DNA from 2 places in the Exiguobacterium sp. R-17 genome. Region 2 is predicted to be linked to the other one. Evidence: riboswitches for the same ligand, from Rfam matches in the RefSeq annotation. Region 2 holds a riboswitch; the other holds the start of a gene.
What was found. Region 2 has a riboswitch for S-adenosylmethionine ahead of ACN9MT_RS15285 (LLM class flavin-dependent oxidoreductase). Riboswitches for the same ligand answer to the same signal wherever they lie in the genome.
Positions count from the first base shown of each region.

Region 1: another riboswitch for S-adenosylmethionine. It lies ahead of ACN9MT_RS14080 (methionine ABC transporter ATP-binding protein); the one in region 2 lies ahead of ACN9MT_RS15285 (LLM class flavin-dependent oxidoreductase).

Region 1 is NZ_CP184372.1:2,693,645-2,701,305, reverse strand. It holds gene glpX (class II fructose-bisphosphatase) at 1-12, shown strand, start outside; gene ACN9MT_RS14110 (C40 family peptidase) at 412-1,089, opposite strand; gene rho (transcription termination factor Rho) at 1,445-2,818, shown strand; gene ACN9MT_RS14100 (type B 50S ribosomal protein L31) at 2,910-3,155, shown strand; gene ACN9MT_RS14095 (DedA family protein) at 3,191-3,841, opposite strand; gene ACN9MT_RS14090 (thymidine kinase) at 4,025-4,639, shown strand; gene ACN9MT_RS14085 (alpha/beta hydrolase) at 4,722-5,480, opposite strand; SAM riboswitch class I at 5,549-5,650, opposite strand; SAM riboswitch class I at 5,900-6,003, shown strand; gene ACN9MT_RS14080 (methionine ABC transporter ATP-binding protein) at 6,090-7,118, shown strand; gene ACN9MT_RS14075 (methionine ABC transporter permease) at 7,108-7,661, shown strand, end outside.
Region 2 is NZ_CP184372.1:2,914,707-2,922,367, forward strand. It holds gene ACN9MT_RS15270 (NUDIX domain-containing protein) at 1-11, shown strand, start outside; gene ACN9MT_RS15275 (hypothetical protein) at 236-703, opposite strand; gene ACN9MT_RS15280 (ATP-grasp domain-containing protein) at 779-1,726, opposite strand; gene ACN9MT_RS15285 (LLM class flavin-dependent oxidoreductase) at 1,723-2,781, opposite strand; SAM riboswitch class I at 2,856-2,958, opposite strand; gene ACN9MT_RS15290 (DUF975 family protein) at 3,068-3,706, opposite strand; gene ACN9MT_RS15295 (DUF817 domain-containing protein) at 3,900-4,685, opposite strand; gene ACN9MT_RS15300 (YczE/YyaS/YitT family protein) at 4,839-5,504, shown strand; gene ACN9MT_RS15305 (MarR family winged helix-turn-helix transcriptional regulator) at 5,659-6,114, shown strand; gene ACN9MT_RS15310 (nitroreductase family protein) at 6,116-6,751, shown strand; gene ACN9MT_RS15315 (nitroreductase family protein) at 6,804-7,439, shown strand; gene ACN9MT_RS15320 (NAD(FAD)-utilizing dehydrogenase) at 7,516-7,661, shown strand, end outside.

The sequences.
Region 1 (7,661 bases), 220 kb from region 2:
GTCATTAAGTAAAAGAGACGGACTCATACGTGAGGACTTGATTGATAAAAAAGAGTTGGTGTTTCGGATAATTTCCGAAACACCAACTCTTTTTGCTATGTTTCTAGGAATCAAGACGTTCATCCTCAATTCCTAGAGGAAAAGGAAACGTGCTAACGTTTTCCGCTTCGTTAAATCGTATGGGAAGATTGCAGTACCTCCAAATCGCTCGACATGAAATTTCGTTTTGAAGAGCATTGCCTCACGTTTGACGAGCAAGATGTGATCTCCTGATCGTGCAGATAAGCGAATTCACGACTAAGACCTCTTGAAGCACCTGTGATGAAGACATGCATCCTATTTCCTTCTTATGAATTGAATGAGATGAAAAGAAGCGATCGAGCCAATGCTCAACCGCTTTGAGATGATGAATTAAAGGTAAGATCCTGCGCCGACAAGACGTGAACCCCAGTACCCTGATTTGAAGCTTGAGTATTTAACGCCACCTGTTTCTGAGTTAACCATGCTTGACTTACTTGTTGCGATCCCGACGTGTTGAATGCCGCTACCGTGTGAGAAGAAGACAAGATCTCCTGGTTGTACGCTTGAAACACTGACTTTCTTAGAAGAAGAATATTGTGAAGAAGACGTACGTGGCAATGTTTTACCAGCCGCTTTCTTGTAAACGTAGCTTGTGAAACCAGAGCAGTCGAATCCACGAGTCGTTGTTCCGCCCCATACGTATGGTGTACCTTTATGTTTTGCTGCTTCGTTCAGGATTTTCGTCCGTTTAGAAGATGTGCTTGTTGATTTTTTAGCGCTTGAAGATGATTTGTATGTCTTTGTGTATTGTGAGAAGACATAACGTGTTTTACCGCCGTATGAGATTTTTGTCCAGCTGCCTGATTTGCCTTTGTATGTAAAGACTTGACCAGCGTTGACTTTCCCGACGATGCTTGCTTTCGTAGAAGGAGCTGTCCGAACACGAAGACCGTTGTCCGTGATCTTGACTTTCGTGACTGTTGCTGCTTCAACTTTACCTGTACCCACTGATGTAAAACCTGAAACCACTAAGGCTGCTGTCGCGATCGATGCTAGAAAACGTTTCATGTTAAGAATTCCTCCGTTTTAATGTAGTGTGTTGCGTCCGTAAGTTATATGATGAAATCATTAAGTGTGTAATTAAGCAGTGAACCTTACAACTGTGTAAGAATTTTGTCTGCAGGAATATCTTAGCATGTGCGCCCTTAAAAACGTTTTTTCAGTTAGAAGACAAAATAGATGCTTTTGTAACATAACTGAAATAATATCCTTGAATATTACAAAGTAAGAAACGCAAAGGATTGTTGACGACGAATTTAAAAAAATATGATACCTTTAGTTCACGAAAGAAATTACATACCTCCTGATGTATGTATGGAAGTATGCTGAATGCAGTTGAATTTATAAAGAATAGGTGAAAAACATGCCAACAACTGATAAAAAAGATAAACCTGAACGTTCCTATACTTTGGCTCAATTGAGCCAGCTGACATTAAAAGAATTATATGAAATCGCAAAGACGAAGAATGTCCCGCAATATCGGGAAGCCCGTAAGCGTGAGTTGATGTTCAAGATTCTAAAAGCACAGGCGGAATCAACAGGTCTTTATTTCCTCGAAGGGGTACTTGAAGTCATCCCTGGTAATCCACAAATGCAAAACGATGGTGGCTTCGGCTTCCTTCGCCCTATCAATTATTCCCAATCCTCTGAAGATATCTATATCGCCGCTTCTCAAATCCGACGCTTCAATCTACGTAATGGTGATGTCGTCACAGGTAAAGTACGCCCACCGAAGGAAAACGAACGTTTCCAAGGGTTACTTAGTGTGGAAGCCGTCAACGGCGAAGCACCGGATACAGCGCGTAACCGTTTGTTCTTCCCGGCGCTGACACCGATCTATCCGGATCGTTTAATGCGTCTTGAGACAGAGCCACGTCATTTATCGGTTCGTGTCATGGATATGATTGCACCAGTTGGGTTTGGACAACGCGGTTTGATCGTCGCACCACCAAAAGCAGGGAAGACGTCACTCCTCAAAGAAATCGCGAACTCGATTCAAGAGAATCATCCGGATGTCGAGCTGATCATTCTATTGATCGATGAGCGACCAGAGGAAGTAACTGACATCGAGCGTTCAGTTCCGGGAGCAGACGTCGTCAGTTCAACGTTCGACGAAACACCGGACAACCATGTGCGGATTTCTGAACTTGTCCTTGAACGGGCGATGCGACTTGTCGAACATAAAAAAGATGTCGTCATCTTGATGGATTCGATCACGCGTTTGACTCGTGCGTATAACTTAACAGTGCCGCAAAGCGGACGGACGCTTTCAGGGGGGATTGACCCAGCAGCGTTCCACAAACCAAAACGGTTCTTTGGTGCGGCGCGAAACATCGAACATGGTGGCAGTTTGACGATTCTTGCGACGGCGCTCGTCGAGACGGGATCCCGCATGGATGACGTCATCTATGAGGAATTCAAAGGAACAGGAAACATGGAGCTACATCTCGATCGTAAGCTGTCGGAACGCCGAATCTTCCCGGCAATCGACATTCGCAAATCAGGTACGCGGAAGGAAGAACTCTTGCTTCCGAAAGAGCAACTCGATGCGCTCTGGACGATTCGTCGGACGATGAACGAGTCGAACGAGTTCGTCGATACGTTCCTGCGTAAGATTCGCGACACGAAAAATAATGAAGAATTTTTTGCTGAACTTGAGAAAGAAAAGAAGAAGACGGTCCGACGTGCACCTGCTAAACCGCGTACCGTCAAGAAGGAAGCAACGACGGAAAAATAACTATTGCGACGCGTAAAAAAATCGTTTAGTATAGGAAGGTAACTTACTCTGGCTCAGCAAATGGACCAGGGCGGAAGGAGAGAAATCAACCATGAAACAAGGAATTCACCCTAACTACAACAAAGTAGTATTTATGGATTCAACGACTGAGTACAAATTCTTAAGCGGTTCTACTCGTTCTTCGAACGAAACGATCACTTGGGAAGATGGTAACGAGTACCCACTCATCCGTGTGGATGTGTCTTCAGACTCGCACCCATTCTACACAGGTCGTCAAAAGTTCAACGCGGCAGATGGTCGTGTCGATCGCTTCAACAAAAAATACGGCCGCAAGTAATTACTTGCCGGTTCTTAAAAAACAGCCTGCCTCCATTACGGAAGCAGGCTGTTTTTGTATAGGCTAAATTGCGAACGGTACGTAAGGTACGTCTTTAAGACGAACGAGAAAGCAATCCCGCCGACGATCCCGATCAAGTACGGCATAGCATCTGGATGTGCCAAGATGTAGTCGACGACTTTATGGAACGAGATATGACGACCAACAAAGTAGCCGGCGCCCAAGAACACACTGACCCAAATCAAAGCACCTGTATACGCGTAACTCGCAAAAATGCGAAACGGCATTTTTGAAACACCTGCAAAAAAGGCAGAGAGTTGGCGAAGACCAGGTATGTAGTAACCGATGATCAAGACCGATTTGCCGTAACGACGAAATCCGGCTTCAGCGGAGAGAATGTGTTTTTCTGAGATGCGCATCTTTGGTCCGACGCGATGCAACAGGGGCATGCCGAGTTTTAAGCCCAGCACGTAGCTAATCGTCATTCCAATGCAACTGCCAGCGTAAGCGGCAAGAATCGTACCGAACAGCGGTAGATTGCCTTGATGCATCCAAAAACCGGACAGGACGAGCAAGGTCTCATCAGGAACCGGCAATCCCACGATACCACCTGCGAGAAGGACGGAAAGACCAAGGGCGCCATATTGGTGCAGAATGTCATGTAAGAGATGATGAATCGGGGACACCTTCTTTCGCGAGAATCTTCTTCTTTAGTGTACAGGAAATGGATGAAGGTTGGAATGAAAGGACAAAAATTCTAGGTAAAGAAAAAATGAATTTTGATTTCCGGAAGTCAACCCTTTTTCTCAATACCGTTTCGAGCTATACTCGTTAAAGTGACTATTTTTAGAGGACGGTGTCGGACGATGATGCATGTAATAAATCAGTACGGCTGGATCGAAGTAATTTGTGGCAGTATGTTTTCCGGGAAATCGGAAGAGTTGATTCGTCGTGTCAGACGGGCACAGTACGGCAAACTGCCCGTTCAAGTATTCAAGCCGGCAATCGATGACCGGTACCATGAAGAGCATGTCGTCTCTCACATCGGAAATTCCGTCGTGGCGATTCCAATGGCGACGAGTCGTGATCTCTATGCAGCAGTAGCGGAAGAAACACAAATTGTCGGAATTGATGAAGTTCAATTCTTTGATGATGAGATCGTTCAAGTCATCGAAGCACTTGCGCAAGACGGAAAACGCGTCATTTGTGCAGGACTCGATCAGGATTTCCGGGCAGAGCCATTTGGCAAGATGCCGGAATTACTGGCGCGCGCAGAATTTGTGACGAAACTTCAGGCGATCTGTCTCTCATGTGGCGATCCGGCTTCCCGGACACAACGTTTGATTGATGGAAAACCAGCGAACTATGATGATCCGATCATTTTAGTCGGCGCTTCAGAATCGTATGAGCCACGGTGCCGCCACTGCCATGAAGTGCCAGGAAAGCCGAAGCCGCTCCAAACGATGCAGCACCAAAAAGGATAAACAAAAAAGACGAACCGATGATGGTCGTCCTTTGATGTAACAGCTGTTCGCTTCTAAGTGAAGACGAATAGCTGTTTTTTTATTATCCCGTTTCCTGTGAGAAACGACTCGAGCGTTCGATGAAACGAATCGTCTCACGCACGATTAAATCCTGATCATGATCGAGGGTCGCGACGTGGTACGAGTTGAGGAGACAGTAGATTCGTTTATCATTCGTCCCGATATGCTGATGCAGGTAATCCGAGCTCGACGGCGGAACGACGTGATCGGTTGCCGAGTAAAGAATCAATGTCGGTAGAAGGATCGATCCAAGGCGTCCTTTCGTCTCATCCATCAAGCGGACGAGTTCGAATGCACAACGACTCGGAACGAGGTCATAGATGATTTCGAAAGCAGACCGTTTGATATCCGGTGCCCCTTCTGGTAAGTACTGTGGACCATCTTCAAACGACAATGCTTCATAAGACGGAACGGAGAGAGCGGCATTGATCGTAATGATGCCTGAAAATGGAATCCCGTCAGCGGCGAGCGATAGTGCGAGCGTCGCGCCCATCGATTGACCGATGACGAAGACTTGATCGCATGTTTCTTGTAAACGTGCATAGCCGTCTTGCAGGCTCTGCTTCCAACATCGAGCAGTCGATTGTTCGAACTCACGGACGTTCGTCCCGTGACCACGCAAACGTGGAGCATAGACAGTGAATCCTTTAGCAGCAAATGCCTCACCGACGTCCCGAACACTTTGCGGGGTCGCATTAAAACCATGACAGATTAAAATGCCGATCGGTCCACCTTGAAGATAAAATGCTTCAGCACCAGTCAATACAGGATAGTTCATCATTACTATTTTTCCTCCATTCGTGAAAAAAAACTCGTCAACGTCACTGCTTGGACGCCCACGAGTTTTTCACCGTATCATCCAAAGCCGCGCTTTGCTGGTCGGAGCACCTTACAGATTGCAGGTTGCCGTGAAGTCATAGAGCCAGGTCTCTCGTTCACTCTTGATAAATATCATATTGGAATTGTCGGATTAATCATTGAAACGATGGTAGCACGACCGAAAATGCCTTGTCAAATCGTTCTGGACGAATCGTGATTTGTTCTTTCAGCTAACTCATAACTTATGACTCAATCGATATGCGACAAATGGATTATTTTTGCAAAGTTGGTTGACTTTTAAAGGTTCGACCCGTAATGTAAAAATTAGTTTTACGACATAAGCAACAACGCAACAACACACATACGAATTTCATACCGCAATACTTATCCAGAGAGGTGGAGGGACTGGCCCTACGAAACCTCGGCAACAGACTCATTATGAGCACTGTGCCAATTCCATCAGACAGATGTCTGAGAGATGAGTGGAGTGGATTCTGCCACTGTGCGGATCCAGGTCTCTTCTTGTTTCTCAAGAAGGGACCTTTTTTGTTGAATGAAGGGGGAAAACGGAATGATTGCATTTCATCAAGTCAAAAAAACGTACATCACGAAGGATCAGACGATCGCAGCACTCGACGGTGTCGACCTGACGATCGAAAAAGGCGAAATCTTCGGTGTCATCGGCTTTAGCGGTGCTGGGAAAAGTTCATTGCTCCGCTGCGTCAACCTATTAGAACGACCGACGTCAGGAACAGTGACGGTCGACGGGGAAGATTTAACAAAACTATCACCAAAAAAATTACGCCAAGCGAAACAGCGGATCGGGATGATCTTTCAACACTTCAATCTATTGAATGCAAACACGGTCTTTACGAACGTTGCGAAACCACTCGTTCTCGCAGGTGTCAAGAAAGACGAGATTCGTCGCCGGGTGACGGAGTTACTCGAATTCGTCGATCTCGCAGACAAGGCGGATCATTATCCGGATCAATTATCCGGCGGACAAAAGCAACGTGTCGGCATCGCCCGGGCACTAGCGACGCAACCATCCGTCCTCTTATGTGACGAAGCGACGTCAGCACTCGATCCTCAGACGACACATCATATTCTCCAGTTATTAAAACGCATCAATGCGGAATACGGGATCACCATTCTCTTGATCACCCATGAGATGGGCGTCATCCGTGAGATTTGTGACCGGGTCGCCGTCATCGAAGCTGGGAAGCTGATCGAGTCAGGAACAGTCTTTGATGTCTTTTCGAATCCGCAGACCGAGACAGCGAAAAACTTCGTCCGCTCCGTCATGCATGATGAAATTCCGGCATCAATTCGTCAGTTGATCGAGTCACGGAATGCGCATCCGATCTATAAGATTCATTTTCTCGGACACCACACCGGACAACCACTCTTGTCGCAAGTCGCAAAACGCTTCGACGTCGATGTCAACATCCTGCACGGTAGCATCACGGAGTTACAGGAAACACCGTTCGGTACATTACTTGTTGAACTGATCGGTGAAACGATCGAAGTAAAACGGGCCTTACAGTACATCGATCAGGCACAGGTGACCGTCGAGGAGGTGCTTGCTGATGCTAGTTAACTACAGTGATATCTGGACAGCATTTTTGCAGACGATGACGATGGTGTCAGTGTCGTTATTATTTTCGACTTTGATCGGTTTACCACTCGGCATCCTGCTCGTCGTCACCCGGAAAGGGGCATTGCTCGAGAACGTCCCGCTGTTCACATTCTTCAACAGTATCGTCAATATCTTCCGTTCAATTCCGTTCATCATCTTACTTGTTGCGATCATCCCGTTGACACGGTTGATCGTCCAGACGTCGATCGGAACCGAAGCCGCAATCGTCCCGCTCGTCTTTTACGCCGCACCGTACATGGCGCGTCTGATCGAGAGCTCGTTACTTGAAGTCGATAAAGGCGTCCTTGAGGCAGCAGAAGCGATGGGGGCGACACCGTTTCAAACGATTTTCCGCTTCCTCTTACCGGAAGCACTCGGTTCACTAATCCTTAATTTAACGATTGCAACAGTCGGCTTGATCGGGGCGTCGGCGATGGCAGGCGCCATCGGTGGTGGCGGTTTGGGTGACTTAGCAATTACGTACGGTTATCAACGGTTCGACAC
Region 2 (7,661 bases):
TACTATCGTAACGATATAATCTTTGGATTAAATGAAAATTTAATAACCGTATTTATACTTAAAAATAGTAGTCGGTAACTAAGCTTTTTGATAATCCAAAATCGCTCGATCCAGCGATAGAAAACGAGAACGTTATCAAGGTGTCGACTCTATCCGTTTTACCGAGTGGTCACAAATCGTATACGAATCGATAAGATATGAAAAAACGGATTCTTAGGCGCGGGAATCCGTTTTTTCATGCATTGTTCTTCTTTTGTTTCGCTGCCTCTTCTTCGACACGTTGCAACAAGCCCTGAACAATTTTCTCGTTTTCTCGTTCGCCACCGAGTGACAAGAGACTTTTCCCAACGAAGTTCACTCCTTCATTTTTTCCTGTATAAATCAACAGACAACGAGCGTGTCCAAGTGGTTTGAGCGTAAACGTCATCTCAATCTTGAATATTTTAGCTAACGTGAATCCAATCGTATTTTGTTTAAAGTCCGGCTCATTCGTATAGGCTAAATCGGTCACGATGTAGGTTTCGAGTCGGTTGCCCTGCATGTACGTTTGACGATACGTCGAACCGACGACACCCGGTTTTCGTTCAATCACCTCATGCTGGACGACGTTCGGAATCAGACGTTGCAGCCGCGTGTGATCAAACAAGTGCCATGCTTCCTCAATCGGGATATCGAGCTGTCGTTCTTCTCTCCACGTAATCATAGATCCGCCCCCTTTCTATAGAAATACCCCGTCATCCGGTCTTGTAACGTCCTGTGACAGGGCGGGAGCCGATTCTTATTTTACTGTGCTTGTTTCAAGTGCAGCTCCGAGGAACTTTGCCAGTTCTAGCATGCCGTAGCGTCCTGCAGCAGCTTCGGCATCCGAATTGTAATTTGTATTCGTATTAACGTCATACGTATAGATCGTACCTGACGCATCCTTAATGAACTCGATACCTGCGACCGCAATCTGGTTCGCTTGGAGGAACGCTTCGTACTTTGCAATGATTGGATCATCGAAGCCTTCAACGATTTGGAACTTCATCGGTGTTTGCGGCGCTTCTTCACCAACTGGGCAAAACAAGTCGTCAATCACACACGCATCAGCTGGGCAAAGTTCGAATCCTTCCGACGTATCGACTCGTACCGCATAGACGAATTTTCCACCCACGAACTCACACCGCGTGATGTACGGTTCTGGTGCTTGGATGTACTCTTGAATCAACGTGATGCCATCGACTGGTTCGTCGAATGTCGAACCATCGAGATAAGCTTCAAGTGCTTCAATCGAATGGAATAACTGGACGCCGAGACCTTTCCCGGCACGGTTATGTTTCGTGATGAATGACGAAACACCGATTTCTTTTGCTGCTTGTACGATTTGATCACGTCCGACAGCAGCCGTTGTCTTTGGTACACGAATCCCAGCCTTACGTAACGCTGTGTATTGATTAACTTTGCTGACTTCAAGACGGAGCGCACGCGTTCCGTTAAAGACAGTCCGGTCATGCTCTTCTAACCAAGCGAGGACCCCTTCCGTCAACTCTGGCGCATAACGATGCCCCCGCGTATGCGAAGACGCACTCATACGACTGTAAAAGACACCTTCTGGCGGCAGTTCATCTAACGGTACGATTCCTTCATTCAAGTGCCACTGTTCGTACGGCAACTTGAGTTCTTCGAGACGTTTGATGAGATGATCCGTCCATTCTTGGTTTTCGTGGAGAATATGAATTTTTGTCATGATTGTTGACCTACCTTTCGTTTCGCTTCGACCAGTGGCATTACGTCACGGGCAAAGCGTTCCATTTCTTCAAGTTGTGGTGAGAATTGTAACAAGAGCAACGTGACACCAACGGCTTCGAACGCTAGAATCCGTTCGGCAATCTGTTCTGGTGTTCCGATCAAGTTCGGTCGCAGACCACGGTTCGAGACGGAATAATCATTTCGCTCGACCTGTTGTTCGAGTTGCGATTTACTGATGAAATCTTGATAACCGGCATAACCGGCGCTGTCTTCCTTGACGTCCGTGATGCGTTGCCACTCAAGAAGCGCTTCTTCTTCCGTATCCCGGCAAATGATGTAGGCAGCAAGACCGAAGCTCTCAAGCGGTGCGTGTCCCGTCGCTTCCCGGCGTACTTTCATATCATTGATTTTATGAGCTACTTCTTCAACAGTGCCTCCATGCATGACGTAGGCATCACAATGTTCGACGATCGTCCGTTTTCCGGCTTCACTCTCTCCACCAGCGTAGAGCTTAATCCCCGGACGCTGGACGGGTTTCGGATGGAGTTCTGCCTGTTCGATCGTGTAGTGATTGCCGGAGAAGCTGTACGGTGACGCATCTGCCCATAGTCCTTTCATGACCGTGACGAACTCTTCCGTTCGGGCATAGCGTTCATCGTGTGCAGTAAAAATACCGTTGTATTGTTTTGCTTCTTCTGCCCACCAGGCTGAGACGACATTGAGCGTAAATCGCCCTCCACTCAACTGATCGATGTTTGCCGCCATCTTCGCCGTCGTCGCTGGATTATGGAACCCGGGACGAACCGCTGTCATGATCTCAAGGCGTTCTGTTGTTGCAGCAATCGCCGATGCCGTTGTCCATGCCTCAAGACTCGGTTCCTTGATGCCTTTGATATCGTTCAAGTTCAATTCCGCAATCAACGTCGTCGAGAAGCCGATGCGTTCAGCTGTTTGTGCGACTTGTTTCGCATAATCGAATGTTGCTGGCATCTGTTCATCCTCGACGTTACGTAGCCATCCCCCAAAAATCGGTAACCAAAAACCATACTCCACTCCATCGTCCCCCTTATCATAAAAAAACGCTCTTTTCGAAGTTCGAAAAGAGCGACGGTATCTTGTCCTGTCCGCTCTTATCTTCAGAAGGTATTCCTTCCTGGAAGTAGCACCTTCCGCCATAGCGGGGTTGCTGAAGTGTCTTCGGGCCAGTCCCTCGACTTCTCTAGATAAGATGTGTTGCATTCATCGTACAGAATTCATTGAACTAAAGCAACCATTAAACCGTCTTTTCCTATCGGATTTATTCCAAAGAAAAATCCCGACGTAGTGTCGGGATTCGGAATTAGTATGGTGCGACGAAATCTGATGTCTGCTCTGGCGCCTGCTCCCCACGAATACGATCGTAGAATTTGGCAAGCGTGACACTGAAGTATGGTCCGACCCATAGGACAGCAAGACCAAGCGTAACGATAACAAGCAACGCCCAACCGATAAACGATAAGAAGAGCAAGAATGCTTCCATCTTGTGTCCATCCATGAGTTGCCGTGAGCGTGTAATTGCCTCGAGAATACCGATTGACGGCTCATCCCGAAGGATGTAGTACGTCAACAAGTAAGAGAATGACTTGATGATACCAGGGATGATTAAGAGTAACGTCCAGAGCGCGATAAAGATGAACTGAACAATGGCCAGCCCCACCACTTTCAGGAACATACCATATGGCTCAAACAAATCCGTCACTTTCGTTTCTTCGCCACGAGCAATCGACATGGCAATCCATGTCCAACCGACTCCTACTGGAATCAATAAAATCGACACCAATGATACAACGAGATCTATACTACTAGACGGCTCATCGATATCCGATCCAAATAAATTAGGAACACCCTGAATAATACTAAACAGCAGAAAAGCTAGGACTGCAAATCCCCAACGACCGCTGAGCGATTCCTTCGCTGCTTTTTTTAATTGAGATGACATGAGTAAGGTCCTCCTTGAAAAATAAGTTCTCACCTTACTCTACGGCTTAAAACTTCTAATGTTTCACTCTTTTTTCAATAATTTCCCGTCTCGTTGCTGGTTGAGCCAAGCACGCTCAAGTTGTCGTCCACATGTTAGAACGAACGTTGAACATCGAAGCGCTTCATCGCAAACGAAATGTCATGTTTTTTATCTATGTACGCTGATATATCTCCACAGCCGGATCCCGTTGCTTGTATTTCGCGACGATGACGATCAGGACCGTGATGATCACAAGCAGGAACCAAGAAGACAACTTTCCGAGATCAACGACTTCCCATCCTCTTTCCTGATGTGGATAGACCCACCCTTTAAAGAACGTCACGATATTCTCAGCGATCCAAATAAAGAACGCGATCAGTAAAAAAGACAGGACGAGCGGCATCCGGTAGATCGTCTGCTCGATCGTAAAATGAACCCATGACTTATAGAAGACAAGGACGACGAGGACCATCAATAGCCAGCGTGCATCGAAGATCCAGTGGTGGGTGAAGAAGTTGAGATAGACGAGACTGCCTACGCTGATCGCAAGCCAAGGTGGTGGGAATGCTGTGAAGCGTAAATGAAATCTTCGGAACGCTTGACAGACATAACTTGCGACACTTGCATACATGAATCCTGCATACAAGGGAACACCAGCCACTTTCGTTAGAGCCTGTTCCGGATAACTCCAAGACCCAACGTTCACTTTGAACAGTTCAAGTGCTAGACCAATCACGTGAAAGAGTAAGATCAGTTTGAACTCTTCCAGCGTTTCATAACGCGTGACGAGTAAGACGATTTGGACGAGAAGACACCATAGCAACAGGAGATCGTATCGAGCGACCGGTTCAGCAGGAAGATAACGTGAAAGAGCAAGCGCTGCGAAAATCATGACGGGAAAGACGCAACAGACGGCTTCTATGTATGTAAAACGAATCAGGTGTCGGATCGCTTTCATCCTGTCATCTCCTTTTTTCTTCAGTATACGTTTCTCTTTCGACCTTCCCCTCCTTCTTAAGATGGAAAAAACGGAAAATTTCGTCTTTCTTCTTCTACTTTCCTCATGATACAGTTAACGAATCAATTATTTTTAAGAAATGAGGTGTTAGACATGACGCGTCATCGTGCTTCCTGGTTATTACGCGCTACGTTAAAGTGGGGACTCTTCCTACTCGGTTTATTTTTACTCGCTCTCGGCTCATCGATGATGATCACTGCTGAACTCGGTGTCTCGACGTGGGATGTATTGCATCTCGGTCTCCAAAAGAAAACACCACTGTCCGTCGGAACGATTATTTTGCTCGTTGGTCTATTACTCGTGTTCGTTAAGTACACATTAGACCGCGTCACACCACAAATTGGAACACTCGTCAACGCGATCTTCGTCGGTGTCTTCATGAATCTTGTCCTTAATTCTCATCTCTTACCCTCTTTTGAGTCGATCTGGTTGAATACGATCTGGTTGATTTTCGGCATCTTCATCATCGGCATGGGGGCAGGTCTTTATGTTGCTGTCGGATATGGAGCCGGTCCACGCGATGGGTTGACGCTGACACTTGCAGAGCGATTTGGAACGTCGATTCGTCTGATGCGGACGATCATGGAGGTCACGGCATGCGGCATTGGCTGGTTGCTCGGTGGTCCTGTTTTCTTCGGTACAATCCTCTCGATTTTCTTAATCGGACCATTCCTACAATTTTGGTTGTTCTATTTCCGTCGGATCATTGCAGCGATCGATGCAAAAGGAATTCCAGCGTCTAAACGCCAAATTAGCTAAGTCGCCTGACTCGATATCATTCCGCGTGAATGATATCTCTTTTTATGTTAAAAGCAAATAAGTTGCGTCATCAAATTAAACACGTTATATTCGTTTACATATCAATCTTTGATACGTCAAAGGTTTCTTCGAACGAAGGGAAGGATGTGATGGATTGAGTATCTCCTGCACTGAAAAAGGACGGTTGATCTATGCACTCGTTTCTGTCAATAAGACGATTGCTCAAAAATTCGATCTCTGTACGGATGGTTTTAGTCAGACTCGAATGGATCTACTCGCTCAACTACAAGTCGATCAAACGATTAGCCAAAAAGAGTTACAAAAACGCGTTAATGTGGATCATGCGGCAGTGACCCGTCATCTCAAGCACCTGGAATCGACCGGGATGATTTCTCGAGAGCGTTCAGCTGCTGACAATCGGGTGATTCTTGTTTCTTTAACGGAACAAGGGGCGACGCGTATCGCTCAATTACGCGAACAAAAAGATGAGTTTCTCGAGGATCTACTCGAAGGATTCTCTGCTGAAGAACAACGGACGTTAGCTGAGATGATTCAGCGCATCGAAGCAAACGCTGATGCATTACCTAAACTAAAAGAGGAGTCGATTTAATATGGCAACGCAAACTCAAACAGACTTCATGGAAATCGTTAAAGGACGTCGCTCGATTCGTAACTACGACACGAACGTAAAAATTTCAAAAGAAGAAATGACACAAATCCTTGAAGAAGCAACACTTGCACCTTCTTCTGTCAATATGCAACCATGGCGCTTCCTCGTCATCGATAGCGAAGAAGGAAAAGCAACACTTGCACCACTCGCAAAATTCAACCAAGTCCAAGTCGAGACATCTTCTGCTGTCATCGCTGTCTTCGGTGACATGAAGGCAGTCGATCAACTCGAAAACATCTACGACACAGCTGTTGCGAAAGGGCTCATGCCACAAGAAGTACGCGATCGCCAAGTACCTGCGATCCAAGGCATGTACAGCAGTATCTCAGCAAACGATTTGAAAGATAGCATTTTGATCGACTCAGGTCTCGTTTCGATGCAATTGATGCTCGTCGCTCGTGCGCACGGATATGATACGAACCCAATCGGCGGTTACGAAAAAGATCAAATCGCAGAAGCATTCGGTCTTGAAAAAGAGCGTTACCTCCCAGTCATGTTGCTTTCAATCGGTAAAGCAGTAGATGCAGGATACCCATCGGTTCGCCTACCGATCAACGACATCGCAGACTGGAAATAAGTTTTTCACACCACAAAAAAGAAAAAACATACACAAGGGAGATTGAATAATTATGACTACTCAAACAACAACGGACTTCATGGAAATCGTTAAAGGACGTCGCTCGATTCGTAACTACGACACGAACGTAAAAATTTCAAAAGAAGAAATGACACAAATCCTTGAAGAAGCAACACTTGCACCTTCTTCTGTCAATATGCAACCATGGCGTTTTCTCGTTATCGATAGCGAAGAAGGAAAAGCAACACTTGCACCACTCGCGAAATTCAACCAAGTCCAAGTCGAGACATCTTCTGCTGTCATCGCTGTCTTCGGTGACATGAACGCGGTCGATAGCATCGAGACAATCTACGATATGGCTGTTGAAAAAGGTCTCATGCCACAAGAAGTACGCGATCGCCAAGTACCAGCTATCAAAGGTTTCTACCGTCCAGAAGACGTTGAAACATTACGTGACAGCATCTTGATCGACTCAGGTCTCGTTTCGATGCAATTGATGCTCGTCGCTCGTGCGCACGGTTACGACACAAACCCAATCGGCGGTTACGAAAAAGATCAAATCGCGGAAGCATTCGGTCTTGAAAAAGAGCGTTACCTCCCAGTCATGTTGCTTTCAATCGGTAAAGCAGTAGATGCAGGATACCCATCGGTTCGTCTACCAATCGCTGACATCGCAGAATGGAAATAAGCGATCTCACTCAGTCCGGATTCCTTTTATAGGAATCCGGCTTTTTTGTATACTCAGAGAAAAGGAGGCGTCTGTAATGTATGATGTGACGATTATCGGAGCCGGTGTAGCGGGAATCTTCCTTGCTCATCAGCTCGTTGAAGATGGGCAATGCGTCTTACTGCTCGATGCCGGAAAACCAATCCGCAAGCGAACAGTAGAAGATGCGTATCTTGGATTTGC